DNA from 3 places in the Lysinibacillus sp. NPDC048646 genome. Region 3 is predicted to be linked to each of the others. Evidence: riboswitches for the same ligand, from Rfam matches in the RefSeq annotation. Region 3 holds a riboswitch; each other region holds the start of a gene.
What was found. Region 3 has a riboswitch for S-adenosylmethionine ahead of ACQKII_RS06745 (O-acetylhomoserine aminocarboxypropyltransferase/cysteine synthase family protein). Riboswitches for the same ligand answer to the same signal wherever they lie in the genome.
Positions count from the first base shown of each region.

Region 1: it holds a riboswitch for S-adenosylmethionine, as region 3 does, so the genes downstream of both, ACQKII_RS07245 (MetQ/NlpA family ABC transporter substrate-binding protein) here and ACQKII_RS06745 (O-acetylhomoserine aminocarboxypropyltransferase/cysteine synthase family protein) in region 3, are expected to answer to the same signal.
Region 2: it holds a riboswitch for S-adenosylmethionine, as region 3 does, so the genes downstream of both, ACQKII_RS23110 (YezD family protein) here and ACQKII_RS06745 (O-acetylhomoserine aminocarboxypropyltransferase/cysteine synthase family protein) in region 3, are expected to answer to the same signal.

Region 1 covers NZ_JBNNLZ010000004.1:148,736-153,603, forward strand. Annotated here, with positions in the region: gene ACQKII_RS07230 (enoyl-CoA hydratase/isomerase family protein) at 1-115, opposite strand, end outside; gene ACQKII_RS07235 (methionine ABC transporter permease) at 129-800, opposite strand; gene ACQKII_RS07240 (methionine ABC transporter ATP-binding protein) at 793-1,818, opposite strand; gene ACQKII_RS07245 (MetQ/NlpA family ABC transporter substrate-binding protein) at 1,880-2,710, opposite strand; SAM riboswitch class I at 2,801-2,904, opposite strand; gene ACQKII_RS07250 (PPC domain-containing DNA-binding protein) at 3,111-3,614, shown strand; gene ACQKII_RS07255 (pyridoxal phosphate-dependent aminotransferase) at 3,669-4,835, opposite strand.
Region 2 covers NZ_JBNNLZ010000036.1:7,282-12,149, reverse strand. Annotated here, with positions in the region: gene helD (RNA polymerase recycling motor HelD) at 1-1,472, opposite strand, end outside; gene ACQKII_RS23115 (hypothetical protein) at 1,902-2,159, shown strand; SAM riboswitch class I at 2,484-2,580, shown strand; gene ACQKII_RS23110 (YezD family protein) at 2,652-2,807, shown strand; gene ACQKII_RS23105 (ECF transporter S component) at 3,050-3,607, shown strand; gene ACQKII_RS23100 (hypothetical protein) at 3,628-3,822, shown strand; gene ACQKII_RS23095 (hypothetical protein) at 3,815-4,231, opposite strand; gene ACQKII_RS23090 (flavin reductase family protein) at 4,504-4,868, opposite strand, start outside.
Region 3 covers NZ_JBNNLZ010000004.1:37,378-42,245, forward strand. Annotated here, with positions in the region: gene ACQKII_RS06730 (succinate CoA transferase) at 1-1,037, shown strand, start outside; gene ACQKII_RS06735 (DASS family sodium-coupled anion symporter) at 1,096-2,577, opposite strand; gene ACQKII_RS06740 (glycerol-3-phosphate acyltransferase) at 2,776-3,408, opposite strand; SAM riboswitch class I at 3,566-3,679, shown strand; gene ACQKII_RS06745 (O-acetylhomoserine aminocarboxypropyltransferase/cysteine synthase family protein) at 3,798-4,868, shown strand, end outside.

The sequences.
Region 1 (4,868 bases), 110 kb from region 3:
GGTTATCTAAAACGGCTTGGAACATTTCTCTCGATAAAGAATTACGTTTATCAGGACGATTTAAAACTAACGTAGCAATATAGCCATTTCTCTCTACATATATTTCGTTTGTCATGCGAATCCTCCTACTAATCTTTCTTTAGTTTTGCAGCAAAACGGTTACCAAGTGATTGAATACTTTGGACAAGAATAATTAAAATAAAGACGGTTGCATACATCACATCAACTTCATAGCGTAAGTGACCGTAACGGTATGCTAAGTCACCTAGTCCACCAGCACCAACCATTCCTGCCATTGCAGTTGCCCCAATCAGACCGACTGTAGCAATTGTTAAACCTAAAATAATAGATGGACGAGCTTCACGTAGTAATACATGCCAAATAATATGACGACGTTTAATACCCATTGCTGTATAAGCTTCCACCACGCCAGCGTCCACTTCTAAAAGCGCTGTTTCCATTAAACGAGCAATATAAGGGGCAGTATAGATGACAAGTGGTACAATAACACCTTTTACGCCAATCGTTGTCCCTACGATTATCTTCGTAAATGGAAGGATGAAGAATAGTAAAATGATGAATGGTACAGAACGGACGATATTAATGAGTAAATTGACAAGTTGATACAAAAATTTATTTTCAAAGGATTGTCCAGGGCGTGTTAAAACGATTAAAAGCCCTAAAGGAATCCCGATTAAAATGGAGAACAATAAAGAAATACCGACCATTTGAAAGGTTTCAATCATAGATTTCCCAATAATGTGTGACCAATCTGTAAAGAAGTTTTGAATGCTATCCATGTAGTTCGCCTCCCAATTCCTCAATGGCTACGCCGTTTTCTGTGAAAAACGTAAGTGCTTTTTGTACGATATGTACTTCACCGTTTAAATGGACAACGATATTACCGACAATGCCATTTTTTAATTCAATAATATTGGCTGTTAAAATGTTTGGCTGTACATCATAAATTTTGCTTACTTCGGCAAGTAAAGGCTTTCCAGTACTTTCGCCTAAAAAAGTTAAACGAATGACACTGCCTGAAACATTTAACTGTTTGATTAGCGTAGGGGATAAATTACGTTGTGAAATAGTATTTAAAAATTTTCGAGTCGTTGGATGTTGGGGTCTTGCAAAAAGCTCAATAGCAGAGCCAAACTCTACGACTTTACCAGCCTCAAGAACCGAAACGTCATCGCAAATCTTTTGTATAACATTCATTTCATGCGTAATTAGCAAAATCGTAATGCCAAGCTCACGGTTGATTTTAAGTAATAGCTCCAAAATAGCATCAGTTGTTTCAGGATCAAGTGCACTCGTTGCTTCGTCACTTAGTAAAATTTCTGGCTCTTGTGCAAGTGCGCGAGCAATCGCGACACGTTGTTTTTGACCACCTGATAATTGACTTGGATAGCTATCTAATTTCTCTGTCAGGCCAACAATTTCAGCGTACTTAGCAACACGATTTTTCACTTCACTGTCGTTATAACCAAGCAGCTTTAACGGTACGGCAATGTTGTTGTAGACTGTTGCTGTTTTTAAGAGATTAAAATGTTGGAAAATCATGCCGATTTTTTGACGTGTTTGGCGAAGGGCATTTAATGAAAGCGTTGTAATATCCACGTTATCAATAAATACTTTCCCAGCTGTAGGACGTTCTAATAAGTTCACGCATCGTATGAGTGTACTTTTACCGGCACCACTGTAGCCGATAACCCCATGAATTTCACCTTTTTTCACATGAAGATTAATGCCATCAACCGCTTTGACAGTACCTTTTTTTGATTTGAATTCTTTTGATATATTTTGTAATTGAATCATGTGATTTCTCCTTCCTAAAGGAAAAAGTTACCGTTTAGACGGTAACTTTTGTCGTGTTATATTACCAGCTTGCTATTACAGAACCATCAAATTCTTGCTCAATAAATTTACGTACTTCGTCCGATTGATAAGCATCAACGAACTTTTTAATCGTTGGGTCTTCTTTGTTTTCAGCACGCACAACAATGTAGTTTACATATGGTGAGTCAGTAGATTCTAAAAGAATGGAATCTTTTTTAGGATTGATACCAGCATCTAATGCGAAGTTTGTATTAATAGCCGCGACATCTACTTCACTTAATTGCTTTGGAATTTGTGCAGCTTCTAATTCAATAAATTTGAAGTTCTTTTTGTTTTCTTCCACATCGTGAATAGATGCTGTCAGGCCAGTGCCTTCTTTCAATTTGATATAGCCTGCTTCTTGCAGAACGAATAGGGCACGAGCTCCGTTCGTCGGATCATTTGGCAATCCAAATGTTGCACCGTCAGGAATTTCATCTAATGATTTATATTTTTCAGAGTATACACCCATTGGATTTAAAATTGTTTTTCCAACAGGCACTAAATCTGTATCATGGTCTTTGTTAAATGTATCTAGAAACGGTTCATGTTGATAGCTGTTCGCATCTAAATCACCTTGTGATAATGCAGTATTCGGTAAAACGTAATCAGAGAATGATTTTAATTCAACCTCTAAGCCATTTTCTTTTGCTACTTTCGCAGCTACCTCTGCAATTTGTTCGTGTGGGCCAGATGTTACGCCAACTACGATTTTATTTTCGTTAATAGCCTCACCATTACCTTTGCTGTCTTCCTTACTACCGCAACCGACTAATGCCACTGCTAATGTGAGACTTGCTAAACCTACTAAAAATTTGCTTTTCTTTTTCATGAAAAATTACCTCCAAAGTTGTTTTATCGGTTTTTGAAAATAAAAAAAACTCTCTTATAAACTTAAGAGAGGCTCATGAAAAGATGTCCTCTCTTATCTTTCAAACGAATATCGTTTGCAGGATTTAGCACCTTCCCAAAAAGGGGGGTTGCCGAGCTTCATAGGGCCAGTCCCTCAGCTACTCTTGATAAGAGATTTATAGTATTTTTGTAAATCCGATAGAACTAATATAATTTATAGGTTATATTAAGTCAATAAATATTTTTAATATTTTATAAAATTAAACTATATTAGATTTAGTGTTAAGGGGATAGAAACTGCCTGTAAAGACGTGAGTGCTGGGCGTGAAAGTCCCCCGTTCTATGTAAATATAATTTATTCAGGGGGAAGAGGTAAATCTATGTCTGTAAGAGTTAATTATGGGGTAGGGTCATTTGGGAAGGTTATTAGTGCACGCATCTTAATGGGGACAGATATCATTGAGGGAATTGAGGCTGTATGTGAAGAGAACGAAATTGAATCAGCAACAATTGTTAGCTGTATCGGTAGTTTTCAAAAAAGTAATTTTGTGTATTTAGTCCCGGATGAGACATCTAAAATCAAAGTACGTTTTAGTGAAGTAATTGAAAAAGAAGGGCCACTTGAATTTATTCAAGGTTCTGGCGTTATCTGTAAGCGGGATGGTGTATATGAAACCCATTTTCATGGATCGATGAGTGATCAATGGGGAGGTGTGTCTGGCGGCCATTTTGTTAAAGGTGGGAATCCCGTCATTACCGCAGATGTTGTTTTAGCAGAAGTACGGGGTGTACAGCATATCCGACGTTTCGATGAAGAAACGGGACATGTTCAATTTTATCCGTTAGAAGAGGGATTAGAGAGTCCACGAAAAATAAGTAAATAGATAAGAAAAACCGTCCAATAGGTGTAAAACACGCTGATTGGACAGTCCATCATTTTACTTAAATAAATTTAATTTCTCAATTCTAATGATAGCTTCACGTAAACGTTCTTCGCTGACAAGTAAGCCAACACGGACATAGCCTTCACCATAATCACCAAAGCCATTGCCCGCGGCAACGGCAATATCAGCGTTGTCGAGTAACAGATCAGCAAATTGCTCACTTGTATAACCTAGTGGAACAGGTAACCATGCAAAGAATGAGCCTTTTGGTGCTGTAACCTGCCAGCCAATTCGTTTGGATTCTTCTATGAGAACGTTTCGACGACGCTCGTAGGTTGCTCTTAGCTCAATTGCACAATCTTGCGAGGAAGTAAGTGCTATTGCGGCTGCCTGCTGAACAGCAGGAAATTGGCTACAAAATAAATGATCTTGAATGATATTGATAGCTTCAATTATTTTAGCGTTCCCAACGGCAAATCCAATGCGCCAGCCGGCCATATTAAATGTTTTAGATAACGTATACATTTCAATGCCGACATCTTTAGCGCCCTCTGTTTGCAGGAAGCTGACAGGTTTATTGCCATCAAAGCCAATTGCCCCATACGCAAAATCATGTGATACGATGATGTTATGTTCTTTAGCAAAACGAACTGTTTCTTCAAAAAATTCTTGTGTCGCTGTACCACCAGTGGGGTTATTCGGATAGTTTAAGTAAAGTAACTTGGCACGGGCTTTTACTTCGCCTGACAAAGCCTTATAATCAGGCAAGAAGTCGTTTTCCGCAAAAAGCGGCATGACATCAAAATTTACATTACCTAGTACAACGCCAGATAAATAGTCAGGATAGCCTGGGTCGGGTAATAGCATATAGTCGCCAGGATTTAAAACAGCCAGAGGTAGCTCAACAAGGCCAATTTTTGTACCACCAAGAATGGCTACTTCTGTATTAGGGTCAATGTCGACATTGTATTCACGTTTGTAAAAATCAGCTGCAGCTTGACGCAATTCTGCTATACCTCGGAATGGAGAGTATTTATGATGTTGCGGATTTTCGGCTGCTTCTTGTAAGGCTTTGATAATGTGTGGTGGTGTAGGCTGGTCGGGATTGCCTTGTCCAAGATTAATAACATCTCGACCTTCTGCAAGGGCCGCGTTGACCTTTTGCACAAGTGCTGCGAAAAATTGTGTTGGGAGTTGCTGTAGTTTTTTTGAGAATTCCATGTACTATCACCTTTTTCAGAATATAATAATTAT
Region 2 (4,868 bases), on a different contig from region 3:
ATCTGCAGGGGATCAGCAAAAAGCTGCTTATATATCCCCTTAATGTCGATGAAACCAAATGTTTGGACTCGTTTACGTAACGGCTTTAATTTCTGTTGAACAATCAATCGGGCAAGTGCCTCAGGTTCGATCTCATAGTCGGCAATCGATTCTCCTCTAAAACCGCTTTTTTTCGCTAAGTAGGAATGAGCCTTATCGTAATCCTCGTTGCTAAGCAGCTCGATTTTTTCCTGTATCCACGGCTTCGTCAGTTCAGCCTTTTGGGTTTCATTTATTTTCTTAATTAGCCAATCCTTTAACTTTTCAAGTCTATTATGGAAGCGGAGTGAAGTGTCGTTACTATAAAACCTTTCTGCTATTTGTTGAGCGGTAACAATCGGCGTACCTCTGAAGAGCAAGTCCTTGAAAAACAGTCCAGATAACTCTAACGACTTCCTATATGATTCGATCGCTTCGAAAAAAAGGGGTGATGCTTTGAATCGAATGCTCGCAACCCTTGACTTGTAGGAGGGGGTATTCGTAGCAGTTAAAACATATTCCAGTTGCTCGTAGGGATTTTCAACTTGAAACGCTTTACTTAACCGATGATCCAAGTATTCCTGAAATGTGACTTGCTGCATATTCTCTTCGCCAAGTTCTGGCAGCACATTGGACACATAACTGTTAAACATTGAGTTAGGTGAAAATAGAATAATTTGATCAGCATTCAGACGATCTCGATATTTGTAGAGCAAATAAGCAATTCGCTGTAGGGCGGCAGATGTCTTGCCGCTGCCAGCTGCACCGTGAACAATGAGCAGTCTCCCACGATCATGACGAATAATTCGGTTTTGCTCCTGTTGAATGGTCGCTACTATACTGTGCATATGTTTGTCAGTCCCTTTGCCCAGCACCTGTTGTAAAATCTCGTCTCCAATGGTAAGGCTGGTATCGAACATGGATTGGAGAACACCGCCGCGGATAAGATATTGCCACTTTTTCTCCAATATGCCTTGGAATACGCCTCCAGGTGTTGCATACTGAGCAGGGCCGGGCTGGTAATCATAGTAGACACTTGAGACCGGTGCTCTCCAGTCGTAGATAAGGAAATCATCTCCACTTTCATCCATAAGTGAGGAGATGCCAATATAGAATTGTTCCTGAGTTGAATTTCCTTCCTCGATGAAATCAATTCGACCGAAGTAGGGAGCCTTCTGCATACGGCGCAGCGTGGACAATCTCTTGGATGCATGTTTATGGGTGCTTTGGCTTACTGATAGTGCTTGAGCCTCTTGTCTCAAACCGATGATGGTCTCGAGATAATCGTCAAAGGTATCAACATTCACCTTGACTTCATCCCAAAAGTGTTTACGTATATTAACCAGTTCGTTCCGACGCCGAGAAGTTTCTTCCTCTAATTTGCTGATTTGCTGCGTTATCGTCTCTATTACACTGTCCACTCGTTTTTGCTCCTGCTGAAATTCTGAATCCATAGCAACCACTCCTTAAAAAATTGGGATTGACAAACGAAAAAGTATATTGTATAATCTATAATAGGGATATAATGCACATTATTATTTTTAAGCATATATCTATATAAATTTACCACAGGTTCTCATTTTTTTCAATGTATTGGACATGATTTCTATACTTGTGGATTCTTAATGCTTTTTGTTTTAACATACACCAATTGAATGCAAGAAACACGCACCCACTAGATAAGCGGGTGCTTTTTTGACTACAATTTTACGCTGAAATATATAAACCTTCATTAATTTCTGTTTTTTTTCTTATTTAACTAACAGCGTGCGATTGTTTTATAAGAACAGTTTAACGCAATAAGAATTGAACCTTAATAAGTTTCGCAACGAATATTTAGAAAGAATTAAAATCTTACGATTACTACGAAGGGGGAATGTAAATTGGTACAGATTATTTTATCTACTATACTAATAATTGCACTTATTTTTTCAATATCGGTTGTGGTTCAAAAAAGAAAAAAAGCGGGTATCACAGGGATTAAAAGTACTTTAACGACAATTTGTTTATATTTAATTGCTGTAACAAATCTGCTCGCTTATTGGTTTGACTTTATGGGACTATTGAATTGGTCTATTACGGTAATTTTGTTGATTTTAGGTGCTTATTTCACAAAATATATGCCAGTTCCAGCTAGATGATTATTTAACGAACGGAGGTAAGAGTTTAAGACACAGCTGCCGAAATCAAAGGCAGCTTTTCTTATTGAGCGAACGAACGAAGCAGGATTTTTTTAGATTAACGACTAATAAACGAGGCGGGTTTAGATTCGAATAGCTTTTTCTCTCCTGTATCCCTCTAAAGTAAAAAAACATCCGTTCGCTTAATTTTGACTATAAGCGAACGGATATTTTTTACAAAATGAACCATTTTACTTAATTTCATAGTAATCGTCTAGGTTTTGTAACATTTATATTGACAATAGGTTTTCAGAATTATAGAATTATTTCCAAGTGAAACGTAATACCTTATCAAGAGAGGTGGAGGGACTTGGCCCAATGAAGCCTCGGCAACCGATATGAATCGGTGCCAAATCCAGCAGAGTTTTCTAAGAGATAAGGGGGTCCATCGAATCATCATGATGCGTTGACCTCTTTTGTACAAAAAAGTATGAAAAAGAAGGGGTGTATCGAATGTCTCAAACAGCAAAGGTTGATGACAAGAAATTAGAAGTGATTGCCAATGCTATTCAAAATCTACAATTTGGCGAGGTGCATATCACCATTCAAGATGGTGTTATTGTGCAAATTAATCGACTTGAAAAGCAAAGATTTCCACAAAAAAAATAGCGAATAAACGCAGCTGACTAGAAATCTGGAGGCCACATCATAAGCAGGGATCATCCCTTTGCTTATGTGTGGTCTTTTTTTTACCCGCATGAACGGTCAGTAAGACGGGCGCCGAACTGACTGTAAAAGCCCGATTGGTTCAACGTACGATCCGTAGGTATAAAAAATACCCATCTGATCGAAGTGTTTCTTAATTAGCAGTGATTTAAAAAGGAGTGAGCATTTTGAAATTAAGATATTTCATGAATATTGGTGTACTGAGTAGTATATCTATTGTACTGATGTTATTTAATTTTCCATTACCACCGTTTCCCAGTTTCCTACAGGTAGATTTTAGTGATGTGCCAGCCTTATTAGCAGCAATGACGATGGGGCCAGTTGCGGGGATTTTAGTGGAGCTATTAAAAAATATGTTGGATTGGTTATTGTCAGGAAGCATGACGGGTGTACCGGTAGGGCATTTAGCCAACTTTACAACAGGCGTGTTATTCATCATCCCAGTGTATTTCTGCTATTCAAAAATTCAGCGTGGTAAGGGGCTTGTCATTGGTTTGCTTGCAGGTACAGTTTCGATGGCAGTTGGTATGAGTCTCCTGAATTATGTGCTTTTCCTACCGATGTACACCTTGTTTTTAGGAATGGAACCTGTGAAGGGCGATGCCTTAAAAGATATGATTGTTCTAGGGATTTTACCATTCAATCTCGTGAAAGGTGTCATTGTCATGATTGTGACAATAATAGTATTCCGCAATATTCGTGTTTGGTTGACCCAGCAACGCTTGAAATATAATTGTACATAGTAAAAACAGGAGGAATAATAATGACGACAAAAGTAGTTAAAAGTATTGAAGAAATCGCAATTTCGCTTGCGGAAAAATTTAAGGAAACAGCCGTTACGCGAGATCAAGCAGGGGGGAATGCTAAAAATGAGCGAGATTTAATACGGGACAGTGGACTTTTAAAGCTCTTAATTCCGAGAGGGACGTCCATGGTGAAATGGACGTTTTTTAATTGATATCGGCAAGATTCGTGTCTGTTAGGGCTTCGAATAGCTTTTGAGAATCTTCGTTGTTGAGGTGTACATATTGATTGTCACCTGCTACAACTTCTAATGTGTCTTTGTCTGGACTTATCCAAATGGAGTAGAGGATCGCCTTTGTTTGGATATTCGGATCGACAAATTGAAAAATGAATTGATAGTCAGCCTCTCTGGCCATATCTACTTTCATCTGTTGCCATTTCGCATTATGAAGTATCTTTTTTACTACATTTACTTTTTTTCGATTGGTAATTTCCTGAAAGTCCTCATACATACCAGTTTCATACTGTTTTTCCACGATTATTATTTGTCTTTCTATACCTGCGCAACTGGCGGTCATAAAGACCACTAAGATGAGGATGAGCATTTTTTTAAAGGGCAACATTGTTATTGTCTACATTCCTTTCCTTGTGTAAGATAATTCCTCCTCAAACAATAGAATTCTCGTTGTGCGATAGAACTTCCTGCTATATGAATGAAAGTGGGTTGATTCAACAAAAAAAGGAGTTACCTCAAAGTGTGAACTTGAGATAACTCTCTTCCGAATAGAAATAGAAGTGACCTATACGCATGTTTTTTGCACGAAAGCCAATGGTCTGCGTAAAATGAATAGTGAAGTCACTTATTTTTCTTAGCATATTACGATAAAGGGGTAGGTTAATCGTAAAAACTTGTAGGAATTTGACCTAAATGCCGACGATGATAGAGCAGTGGTTCTTTTTGCGCATTATCAATTTCCAAGACATGCCCAATGAATATTGTATGGTCACCTGCATCGACTTGCTTAAATGTTTCGCATTGTAATGTGGATAATGTATCATGTAAAATCGGTAAACCATGTCCGGAAGTTGACCAAGTTGTTTGGGCAAAACGGTCAGGAATTTTACTCGAAAATAATGTACATAAATGTGCTTGATCGCTCGCTAAAATATTGACAGCAAATTTGGGAGCTGCTAAAAATGGCGCATGAAGTTGTGATCTTTTATCGAGTGACCATAAGATGAGCAATGGTTCAATAGAAA
Region 3 (4,868 bases):
AAGTAATCATTGAGTTAAACGTAGCACAGCTTGATGCATTAGAAGGTATCCATGATATTTACGTACCAGGTCCACAAGGTAAACGTTCACCGATTGCTTTGCAAAATGCATCGGATCGCCTTGGTACCATTGGTATTCCACTAGATTTAGATAAAGTTAAAGGTATTGTTATTTCAGATATTTTAGATGCACCATCGACAATTGTCCCGGCCGATGAGGAAACAGATACTATGGCAAATCATCTATTGAATTTCCTTCGCGAAGAAATTAAAGTAGGTCGTTTAACAACGAGTTTACGCCCATTACAATCTGGAGTCGGTTCAGTAGCGAATGCTGTATTACTAGGATTCAAAGATTCAGAATTTGAAAACTTAGAAGTGTATTCAGAAGTACTACAGGATGCAGTATTTGACTTAATGGATGCAGGTAAAATAAGTTTTGCATCTGCTACTTCTATTACCCTATCCGCAGAAGTAGGAAACCGTGTATATGATAATTTTGAAAAATATGCAGACAAATTAGTATTACGTCCGCAGGAAATTTCAAATCAGCCTGAGATTATTCGTCGACTCGGGTTAATATCTGTTAATACAGCACTTGAATTAGATATTTATGGAAATGTAAACTCTACACATGTATCCGGTACAAAAATGATGAACGGTATTGGTGGTTCAGGTGATTTTGCACGTAATGCACGTTTGGGTATTTTTGTGACGAAATCGTACGCTAAAGGCGGTAAAATTTCAAGTATCGTGCCAATGGTGTCGCATGTTGACCATACGGAGCACGATGTTGATGTTATCGTAACAGAACAAGGTGTAGCAGATTTACGTGGTCTTGCACCAAAAGAGCGCGTTGGGCGCATTATTGATAACTGTGCTCACCCTGAATACCGTGAACAATTATGGGCGTACTTCAATGCAGCGATTGAAGCAACAGGCAGTCACCATACACCACATGATTTAGAAAAAGCATTATCTTGGCACGTGAACTTGGCAAAGAACGGCACGATGAAAGATCCATCATTTGCTAAATAAAAATATAGGCAAAAAGCCTTGAGGAAGACGAAATTGTCTCTCAAGGCTTTTCTTTTTGTTATAACAATCCAATCCATTTCCAATATGTTGCTGTGAATAAAAGGACTAGGAGGTACCCGATAATCGTTAAGGGAATACCCGATTTTAAGAAATCTTTAGTTGTAAAGGCTCCGGTACCATAGGCAAGCATGTTTTGGGGTGCGCTAATCGGTAATAAGAATCCGAAGCTAATGACAAACTGTTGGACTAATACGAAACCGACTTGATCAACATTTACTGTTAATGTTGAAGCTAATACAATGAACACCGGAATCAGTGCGGAAGCTAGGCTTGTAGCACTGGCAAAGCCCAGATGAATAAGGATATTGAAAAGGGTAACAATCGCGATTGTTGCTAGAATTGGCATAGAATCAAGACCTAGTGATCCGAAGACAGTATCTGATAACCACGTCGCACCTTCTGTATTTAGTAGTACTGTCCCCAACATAATCCCAACGGCAAAGACGATAATTGTCCCCCAAGGAATATGCGGCTCAACTTCTTTCCACGTATAAACACCGATCTTTGGCATTAATAGAATCGCTATCGCAACAATTGTGACAGTTGTCGTATCGAATGGGTGAAGTTTGTCCTCAGTTGCCCAGAAAAATAAAAGTACTATCGATGTTATGATTAAACGAATTTCAGGTGCTTTTAATGGACCCAAATCTGCAAGTTGCTTTTTAATTACATCTTTACCGCCCGCTATATTGCTTGTCTCAGGTTTAATTAAAGTAATCATGATGAAGAATAGAGCCACCGACATGATGATTGAGAATGGTGCGGCGTATAGTAACCAAGCTCCCCAAGAAATATCTACACCAAACTGTTCTTTGATAAAGTTTAAAGCAACCATATTTTGTGCAGCTGCTGTTTTAATACCGATATTCCAAATCGAAACTGCTTGGACAGATGTGATAACGAGTAAAGCAGCTAGACGACTATCACGTGGTAAGCCAAATGCGGCAACCATGCCAAGTAGAATTGGTACAACTGCACCAGCACGTGCTGTAGCAGAGGGTACGAAGAAAGCTAGTACTATGGATACTAAAATAGCACCGAAGACAATCGCTTTCGTTTTTGTGCCAACTAGCGATAAAATCCATAAAGCAAGCCGTTTATGTAAATTTGTGATTTGCATGGCTGCTGCTAAGAAAAGTGCTGCGGCTACTAGTGCAACCGCAGAGTTACTAAATCCACTTAATGCCATTTTTAGCGCGCCTGATGTACCTAAATCTGTTGTGGGATCCTCCATTGAGGGGGCCAGACCTAGCATAACTGTCACAAGTGCGATAATCATGGCAGAACTGACAGGATACGATACGGCCTCGGTTACCCAAAGGATGACAGCAAAAGCTAAAATCGCTAGAGCGCGTTGGCCAGCTACAGGTAGGTCTCCACTACTTGGTAAAAATGTAATAATAATTAGTGCCGCGAAAGCTAGGCCAATCCATAATGGTTTTAAATTGCGTTTAGGTGCTGTTTTCTCGAGAGAAGACATATTAATTCATCCTTTCTAACGATAAATATGACGATAGTTTCCTATAACATCGGTAAGTAAAATGTTTTTTTAAGAAAGTAATTTTGTCTATTTATTGTAAAAAGTAAAAGAATGTAAAAAAATCTCTGTTTACAGCAATATTAAGTTATAACGAGAGAATGGATGGTCACAAAAAATACAATAATATCCAAAATCATATTATTTCTTTTTCTTAAAAGCAGAAGTTACTTTAGGTTCGGTACCTTGGAGTAATCGTTTAATATTTTCAATATGTAAGACAAGTGCTATGCCAAAAAGTAGAAGTGCAATTATTGTTGGACCTATTCCTGGAATCCATAAGTAAGTAGCTGTACAAAATACTACATAAAATTCAAGGACACCGACGATTAAATAGTTAGTGGCAAATGATAAAATGACAAATAATATGAGTGCAACTAGTCCGATTTTCCAATCGACAGCAAGCAAAATTCCTATAATCGAAGCGGTTCCTTTACCTCCATTGAAGCCCATATGAAAGGGGAAATTATGCCCTAAAATTACACCAGCAGCAATTGTATACGTTAAGAGCCAAATTTGTACGTCCGTTAAATGCGAAGTATTAGCTAAATATAGATGTACACCAATAATGGCGGCAACGCCTTTACCAATATCAATTAGTGCCACTAATATACCGTATTTCCAACCGAGCGAAAGAGTTGCATTTGAGGCACCTGGATTGCCATGCCCAGCCTTTTTTAAATCTACCCCCGATAAAAATTGCGCTACTTTTGAGCCGTGAAAACAGCCAATTAGATAGCCAACGATAAGACAAATTATCAAGGCTTTTACCATAAAAATACTCCTCTCAATAAATATATTTTAAAGTATTGTATGCGTTCATATTACGTAAAGGAGCAGACAGAAGTTTCAGAAAAAATGAAATTTTAGTGTTGACAGAAAAAAAGTCTATGTTTATACTGTGTAACAACGATGGAAATTGAATCACATACTCTTATCAAGAGCGGCGGAGGGATAGGCCCTATGATGCCCGGCAACCAGCAAGTAACTTACTTGCTAAGGTGCTAATTCCTACAGATTCTTACTTGGATCTGGCAGATAAGGGGAGGAAAACTTGCAACCGCAACCCTCTTCTTAACTGAAGAGGGTTTTTGTTTTCTACAGAAAATCCTCCTCATCTCCGGTACCATCGTAAAAAAATAACCATTTTAGGAGGAACAATAATGACTAATTTTAGACCAGAGACATTACTATTACACGGAGGCCAAGAGCCCGATCCAGTCACAGGCTCTCGTACAGTGCCAGTATACCGTTCAACAGCTTTCGTATTTAAAGACACTGCTCATGCGCAACGTCTTTTCGCTCTAGAAGAAGCGGGCAATATTTATACACGTATTACCAACCCAACTGTAGACGTTTTTGAAAAACGCGTTGCTTTATTAGAAGGTGGGACAGCAGCAGTAGCACTTTCATCAGGTGCAGCGGCTATCGCATTTTCAATTTTAAATCTTGCGGGTGCAGGCGATGAAATCGTAGCAGCAAGTTCTTTATACGGAGGCACATATAACTTACTAGCAAATACATTACCAAACTACGGTATTAAAACTATTTTTGTAGATGAGACGAACCCAGAGAATTTCCGTTCAGCCATTAACGAAAAAACAAAAGCCATATTTGCTGAAGGTTACGGCAATCCAAGTTTAAAAGTACTAGATGTAGAAACAGTAGCTAACATCGCACATGAAAATGGCTTACCACTAATTATCGATAGTACATTTGCTTCTCCATATGGCTCTACTCCAATTGATTTTGGTGCAGATATTGTCGTTCACTCAGCAACAAAATGGATCGGCGGTCACGGAACGACTTTAGGTGGTGTTGTTGTAGATGCAGGGAAATTTGACTGGACACAAGGAAGATTCCCTGGCTTTACAGAGCCGGATGCTTCCTACCACGGTATACGTTACGGTATCGATACAGCAGCAGCAGCGTTTGCCACAAAACTGCGTGTGCAATTATTGCGGGATTTCGGACCAACTTTAAGTGCTGATGCAGCATTTAACTTATTACAAGGTTTAGAAACGCTTCATTTGCGTATCCCTAAACACAACGAAAATGCATTAGCTGTGGCTGAATATTTACGTAACCACCCATCTGTGGAATATGTAAATTACAATGGTTTAGAGGATTTCGCTACCCATGAGTTAGCCAAAAAATACTTGAAAAATGGCTTTGGTTCTGTGCTTACATTTGGCATTAAAGGTGGACGTGAAGCAGGTCGTAAACTAATTGAC